2 regions of the Mesorhizobium sp. C268A genome follow, and region 1 is predicted to be linked to the other one. Evidence: predicted binding sites of a transcription regulator. Region 1 holds the regulator's gene; the other holds the start of a gene.
The links. The regulator PhoB, encoded in region 1, activates phosphate uptake and scavenging genes when phosphate is short. The targets are predictions, from matches to a motif close to TGTCATNNANCTGTCAT.

Region 1 (3,784 bases):
CCGGCACCGGCCTGTCCGGCGGCCAGCAGCAGCGCCTGTGCATCGCGCGCGCCATCGCCGTGTCGCCGGAGGTGATCCTGATGGACGAGCCCTGCTCGGCGCTCGATCCGATCGCCACCGCCCGTGTCGAGGAGCTGATCGACGAACTGCGCCAGAACTACACGATCGTCATCGTCACCCACTCGATGCAGCAGGCGGCGCGCGTGTCGCAGCGTACAGCGATGTTCCATCTCGGCTATCTCGTCGAGGAGGGCGCCACCGACAAGATGTTCACCAACCCCGACGACAAGCGCACCCAAGACTACATTACCGGCCGCTTCGGCTGAGCCGTCCGGCGGGTGAATTTTCAGGCACGAGGACCAAGATCATGGGTGAACATACCGTCGCCTCCTTCGATGAAGAGCTCGGGCAGATCAGCAAGCTGATCCGCGACATGGGCGATCTGGCCGGCTCGATGGTCAGCGGCTCGACCAGGGCGCTGCTCAATTCGGACAATGCGCTGGCACAGCGTGTCGTTTCCGACGACGCCATCATGGATGCGCGCCAGCGCGAACTGGACGACCGCGCCATCACGCTGATCGCCAAGCGCCAGCCGATGGCCAACGATCTGCGCGCCGTGGTCGGCTCGATCCGCATGGCCGGCGACCTCGAGCGCATCGGCGATCTCGCCAAGAACATCGCCAAACGCGTCGGCACCGTGGGCTTGAGCGTCACGCCGCGCGACCTCTCGCACTCCATCGATGCCATGGCGCAACTGGTGCTGATCCAGGTGCAAGGCGTCGTCGAGGAATATGCCGCCACCGATGCGGCAGCGCTTGCAAAACTCAGGAATGACGACGAGCGCATCGACGTCAAATACACGTCCGTGTTTCGTGAGCTCTTGACCTACATGATGGAAGACCCTCGCAACATCACCGCCTGCACGCATCTCTTGTTCTGCGCCAAGAATCTTGAGCGCATCGGCGATCATGTCACCAACATCGCCGAAAATGCGTATTATGTGCTGACCGGCCAGCAATTGCCCGCCAATCGTCCGAAGCAGGACGAGACGGCGATGGCCACGCCGGCCTGATGAGGGTGAACTGCCTATGATCGCGCCACGCATCATGGTCGTGGAGGACGAGGAGCCGCTAGGCGTGCTCCTCCGCTACAACCTCGAATCCGAAGGCTATCAAGTCGAGGTGGTGACACGCGGCGACGAGGCCGAGATCCGCCTGCAGGAAAACGTGCCCGATCTCCTGGTGCTCGACTGGATGGTGCCCGCTGTTTCCGGCATCGAGCTCTGCCGGCGGCTTAGAGTGCGGCCCGAAACCGAGCGGCTGCCGATCATCATGCTGACCGCGCGCGGTGAGGAAAGCGATCGCGTGCGCGGCCTGTCCACCGGCGCCGACGACTATCTGGTCAAGCCATTCTCGACGCCGGAGTTCATGGCGCGCGTGAAGGCGCTGCTGCGCCGGGCCAAGCCGGAAGTGCTGTCCAGCGTGCTCAAGGTCGGCGACATCGTGCTCGACCGCGAGTCGCACCGTGTCTACCGCAAGAAGAGCGAGATCAGGCTCGGACCGACCGAGTTCCGGCTGCTCGAATTCATGATGCGCCATCCCGGCCGCGTGTTCTCGCGCAGCCAACTGCTCGACAATGTCTGGGGCGAGACGATCTATATAGACGAGCGAACCGTCGACGTGCATGTCGGGCGGCTGCGCAAGGCCGTCAACAACGGCCGCATGCCGGATGTCATCCGTACCATTCGCGGCGCCGGCTACGCGATCAGGGAAGACTAGGATCCTGCGCGTCGCGCCGTTGCCGGCCATTCACGCGACATGCTTGCCGGATTTGGGCTGAATACCCGGCGCAAAAATCTCCTGGTCGACGAAGCCGAGCGCGCGCGTGGCACAGCCTTCGCGGATCAGCGGCAGCTCGTTGGGCTCGGTGTCGAAGGAGATCGACTTCGAGTGCTGGCCGCCGGCGGTCTGGGCGATCGCTTCGCGCAATGCCGGTTCGATCAGGTCGAACGCGGCGGCGCTGACGCCGACCATGGCGACGGGGGCCGGGTCGATCAGCGCAAACAGGCTGCCGAGGCCGAAGCCGAGCGCCTCACCGGCCCTGCGATAGGCTTCGCGCTCCGGTCCGTCCGTCTCTCGCGCACGAGCGGCCAGCGCCCGCATATCAGCGTCGCCGATATCGACCGGCTCGGCATCCTCGCCCATCATTTTGGCGCTGCGCCAGATGGCGTAGTTTCCGGCATAGGCTTCCACGCAGCCGCGCCGCCCGCAGCGGCAGAGCGCGCCGCCCGGACGGTGGATCATGTGGCCGAACTCGCCGCCCGAGGAATGGGTGCCGGTGAACAGTTCGCCTTTCAGCACCAGCCCCATGCCGATGCCGTGCGACAAGAGGATCGCGATGAAATTGTCGCGGTAGCGCTCGGGCTGGCGCCATTGCAGGGCCACCGCCATCATATTGCAGTCGTTCTCCATGGTGGCAGGAATGCCGAATTCCGCTTCCAACATGTCGGCGAAGGCAATGTCGGTCAGTGGCGTGATTGGCGACCACAGCATGGCCCGCGCCTGCGAATCGGTGATGCCCTGGATGCCCATGGCAATGCGGGCGATGCTCTGGACATCGAGGTCCGGGTCCGCGAGACGCCGCCCGACGATTGCTACGCATTCGCCGATCAGCTCGTCGCGCGGCATGGTCAGCGTGTCGAGCCGGCGCTGTTCTTCCGCGACCACCTGGCCGGCATAGTCGATGACGGTGACGGAGAGGAAGTTCAGCGACAGCACCACGGTCATGACCGCCGCCGCTTCCGGGTTGAGGCCAAGGCCGACCTGCGGCCGGCCGCGTTTCAGCGAGCCGGTCTCGCCAGGCTTGCCTTCAATCAGGATGCCTTCTTGAATTAGATCAGACGAGATTGCCGATATCGTCGAATGGCTGAGGCCGGTGGTCGCCGCAATCTCGGTCCGCGACGGCTGGCCGGCCCGGCGCACGGCCGAAATCACCATCGCACGGTTGCGACGGCGCAGATCGTCGTGGCGGATCCCAACCGACATTTGTTTTCCTCCCGGCCTCCTCGCGCCTCATGATAGTGAAGGCGTTCGACGGCACCAGCCAAATATTGGCAGACGCCGGCAGCCCTGTCATTGTTTATTGCGGACCTCGAAAAAAATCGGCAAGGCCATCAGAATCCATCAGCATCGATGTTGACAGCGCCTTATCATTGAACCAGTATTTTTTCGAGGCTCGAAAAAATAGGGCCTCTGTGTGCCGGCCCTCGGGCCAGTTTTGTCGCGCCGCACGCGGCGCAGGGAGGATTATGATGAACAGATTTGCAGCCGCCATGCTGGCGGGTGTCGCCATGTCGCTGGCGCTGATGTCGGTCGCGCAGGCGAAGGACAAGGTCATCGGCGTGTCGTGGTCGAACTTCCAGGAAGAGCGCTGGAAGACCGACGAGGCGGCGATGAAAACGGCGATCGAGGCTGCCGGCGACAAGTACATTTCCGCCGACGCGCAGTCCAATCCCGGCAAGCAGCTGACCGACGTCGAAAGCCTGATCTCGCAGGGCGCCAACTCGCTGATCATCCTGGCGCAGGACGCCTCGGCCATCGGCCCGGCGGTGCAGAAGGCGCTGGACGAAGGCATTCCGGTCGTCGGCTATGACCGCCTGATCGAGAACAAGGACGTCTTCTACCTGACCTTCGACAACAAGGAAGTCGGCCGCATGCAGGCCCGCGAAGTGTTCAAGGCGAAGCCCGAAGGCAACTATGTCTTCATCAAGGGCTCTGGCTCGGAT
Region 2 (3,784 bases), on a different contig from region 1:
GGCTGCACGGCACGCCGGAATGGGATTCCATCGGCAAGAACGCGTCGTCAGGCTGCGTGCGCTTCATGAACCAGGACATCATCGACCTCTACAGCCGGGTCAACGGCGTAGCCCAGGTCTATGTGCGCCCGAACCTGTCGGCCGCGGGCAAGATCATGGCTGTGTCGAGCCGGACCGCCGAGCCGATCGATGCCGGCGTGCCAAGGGATGCGGAGATTTTGAAATAGGTGCCGTCACGGCATCGCTGATTGCCGACAAACGGTAGAGGTGGACGCGCCGGGCGCGTCCGCTTTTTTGTATACGACTACTTCTTGGCGAGGCCCGGAAGCGTGACCTGATAGACCAGGAACATGGTGTCGACATCGGCGCCGTCTTCGGCCTTGTAGGGCGCGCCGACCTGAAAACCGTCCTGGGTGAGAAAGTCGTTATCGTTGCCGACGAACAGGAAATAGTCGTCGGGCAGCGCCGGATCGAGCACGCTGACCACCGACATTGCTTCCCACTTCTCCGACAGATTGTTCTTGTCGTTGGGCTTGCCGTCATGCAGGCCGAAACGGCCGAGTTCCTTGTTGTCGTTGATGTCGATGAACGGCGTCAGCTTGGCCGGGGTCACCGAGGGGTCGAGCACGCCCTTGGGCGCCAGCGGCTTGTCGGCGGCATCGAAGGCGCCGCCGGCAATGTCGGTGGCGCCAGAGACGTCGACGACGAAAATCTGGCGCAGCAGCGAAGTATCGCCCTTCACCCCCTGGCCGTTTCCGCTGTCGCGCGCCAGCATCAGGAAGGTCTTGTCGGACAGCGCCGCGATCTCGCTCTGCGCGGCGACCTTGGTCTTGTCCTTGGCGTCCTTGAACACCGGCAGCGGCACGGCATATTCATGCACCAGCTTGAGATGGGCCGGGTCGGAGGCGTCATAGACCAGCGCGCGGGTGTTTTGGCGCGTCGCGGGCGAATCGCCGCCATCCTGGCGGGGCGCCGATTGCAGCACGGCGATCAGCGACTTGCCGTCCGGCGTCAGCGCCATGCCTTCGAGACCCTGGTTGTTCTGGCGGCCGGTTTCGGGATCCTTCGGATCGGGTTCGGCTGCACCGGGGCCTGGATTGTCGGAGGCGAAGTTCGGCGCGCCCTTGCGCATCGGCACCAAAGCGGCCGGCGGCTGCGTTGCCGACAACAGATGGCCGTCGGCCGAGAAGCGGTAGATGTTGGGGCCGTATTCGTCAGAGATGAACATGGTGCCGTCGGGCAGCCGCGCGATCGCCTCATTGTCGAGCGCCAGCTTGCCATTGGCCTCGGGCAGGATCGGCAGGTCGCCATTGGCCGCGCGCACGCCGTTGAGCGGATCGAGGCCGGTGGCGTCAGCGCCCTTGTCGTCGGTGAGGAGCAGGGAATCGGCAAGCGTCGCCTTGACGCCTGTCTGTTCCTGGCCGGAGGTGGGCGTGGCGCCTAGTGCTACCGGCGTGAACTCGATGCGAATAGTGTTGAGGCGCGGCCGGTAATCGGTGGTGCCGACGACATTGTAGCCACGGTCCGGCAGCAACCAGAGCGAGCCCTTGTAGCCGTCCGCGCCACGGGTCCAGCTTGCGGCGTCGATCGACATGCCGGAGCCGGAGCCGAAGGTCTCGCCGAACTTGTCCTTCTGATCGGCCGGGATGCGGCCGACGCCGACCAGGCCCTTGTTGACGAAGCCACCAACGGTGGCTGTGCTGTCGGCAAGGGCAGGGGTCAGGGCGGTAAACAGCGCCAATGCGGCGCCGAGCGACACGGTTCGGTGCGAGATTTTCATGGAGATCCTCTTTGTGACAAGCCTTGAGCGGCGCAAAGGGGCCACCGCATCGCATCGACGATGTCGCCCTCTCGCAAAGCGGTCTAGGACGCGAACATGATACTTGCGTGACAGAGCGGGCCTCTCCCTTCTCCCTTGTGGGAAAAGGGAGAGACGCACTATCAATCGCTGTCGCGCGCGATCAGCTCCAGCGGCCAGACTTCGCGGATGATGCGCGGACCTTCCGGGCCGGCAAAGGCGGGAAGCGAGGCCAGCAACATTTCGGCCAGCCGCCGGCCCATCGGCTCCAGCGACGGACGGAAGGCGGTCAGCGCCGGCGAGAAATAACGGCAGAGCGGCGTGTCGACGATGACGATCACCGCGATGTCGTGGCCGGGCCTGATGCCCATCTCGGCCAGTGCTTTGCAGCCGCCGAGCGCCATTGCGTCATTGTTGAAGATGATGGCTGTGGGCCGGTCCTTGGAGAGCATCACGCGCGGCGTCACCTGGTAGCCTCCGGCCTCGTTGATGAAGCCGTCGGCGATCAGGCCGGGGTCGACTTCGATACCATGCCGCTTCAGCGCCTTGCGGTAGCCGTCGAGGAACAGGTAGCCGAAGTTGAGATCAAGCGAAGGGCGGATGGCGGCAATGCGGCGGTGGCCGCGCGCGACCAGCCGGTCGACGGCTTCATCACCCGCCCTCTCGAAATCGATATCGAGCGAAGGATAGGTGTCGTCGCCGGATTGACTTCGGCCAAGCGTGGCGAAGGGAAAGCCGGCCTTGCTGAGATAGTCGATCCGATCGTCTTCCCGCCGTGTGTTGGCCAACACGACCGCGTCGGCCCGGCGCGTCTCAACCACGCGGCGCAGCCTGTCCTGCTGATATTGACCGGGCTCACCCATGACGACCATCAAATCCAGGCCATACTCGGCAAGCCGGCCTTGCAGACCGATCAGGAACGGGATGAAGAACGGTTCGCCATATTGCTGGTCGCCCGGATGCGGCTGCAGCATGAAGGCGATCGAATGGGTGGTGCCTTGCCGCAGGCTGCGGCCGGACTGGTTGGGCGAATAGTTCAATTGCTTGGCGGCGGCGAGCACGCGCTGGCGGGTGTCGGCATTGACGTCGGCGCGGCCGTTCAACGCCCGCGACACGGTGCCGATCGAAATGTTCAGGTGACGCGCGAGGTCATGGATGCTGGACGCCAAGGACAGTTCTCCCCCTGTCTTGGCTAGCACCGGCTGCCGCCCAGGCCAAGGCTTCGGGATGATTCTCGCTGGCAGCCGATTGACATTCTACGCCATCGGGTGTGTTCTCGTAAACGTTTACGGAAAAGCGTTTACGGTGATGCCGGAAATGCCGTGACATTCGGTCTGGAGGGACCGGACGGGAGGAATGCCGGATGATGAATGCCGTCCTCGTCGGCTGTGGTGCGATGAGCAAGGCCTGGCTCGATGCCGCGAGGCAGATCGGCGGGTTGGCCATTGTCGGACTTGTCGATCTCGACGCCGAACGGGCGCGGGCGAGGGCACGCGAATACGGGCTCGATCGCGCCGTCATCGGCACCAGCCTCGATCAGGTTCTCGACCAGACCAGGCCCGACGCGGTGTTCGATGTCGTGGTTCCAGCCGCCCGGCGTGATGTCGCCTTTGCCGCCTTTGCCCATAATTGCCATCTGCTGACGGAAAAGCCGCTGGCCGATACTCCAGAAAATGCGCGCGCCATCGTCGATGCGGCACGTGACGCGGGGCGTATCCATGCGGTCGTGCAGAACCGCCGCTACGTCGCCAATGTCCGGCGCATCAGGCGCTTTCTCGACTCCGGCGCCATCGGCAAGCCAACCAGCATCCATGCCGATTTCTTCGTCGCGCCGCATTTCGGCGGCTTTCGCGAGGAGATGGCCCATGTGCTCTTGCTCGACATGGCGATCCACACATTCGACGCCGCCCGCTACATGGTCGCAGGCGATCCCGCCGGTGTCTTTTGCCAGGAATGGGAGCCGGCCAATTCCTGGTACCGGCAGGG

Region 2: NKL06_RS30445 (esterase-like activity of phytase family protein) is a predicted target of PhoB. The motif match lies at 1,877-1,893, and genes of this name have one in related genera.

What each region holds. Positions count from the first base shown of each region.
Region 1 is NZ_JAMYVX010000001.1:4,049,936-4,053,719, forward strand. Features, by position in the region: gene pstB (phosphate ABC transporter ATP-binding protein PstB) at 1-326, shown strand, start outside; gene phoU (phosphate signaling complex protein PhoU) at 368-1,072, shown strand; gene phoB (phosphate regulon transcriptional regulator PhoB) at 1,089-1,778, shown strand; gene NKL06_RS19775 (ROK family protein) at 1,809-3,044, opposite strand; gene xylF (D-xylose ABC transporter substrate-binding protein) at 3,311-3,784, shown strand, end outside.
Region 2 is NZ_JAMYVX010000003.1:733,130-736,913, reverse strand. Features, by position in the region: gene NKL06_RS30450 (L,D-transpeptidase) at 1-227, shown strand, start outside; gene NKL06_RS30445 (esterase-like activity of phytase family protein) at 305-1,780, opposite strand; gene NKL06_RS30440 (LacI family DNA-binding transcriptional regulator) at 1,942-2,967, opposite strand; gene NKL06_RS30435 (Gfo/Idh/MocA family protein) at 3,162-3,784, shown strand, end outside.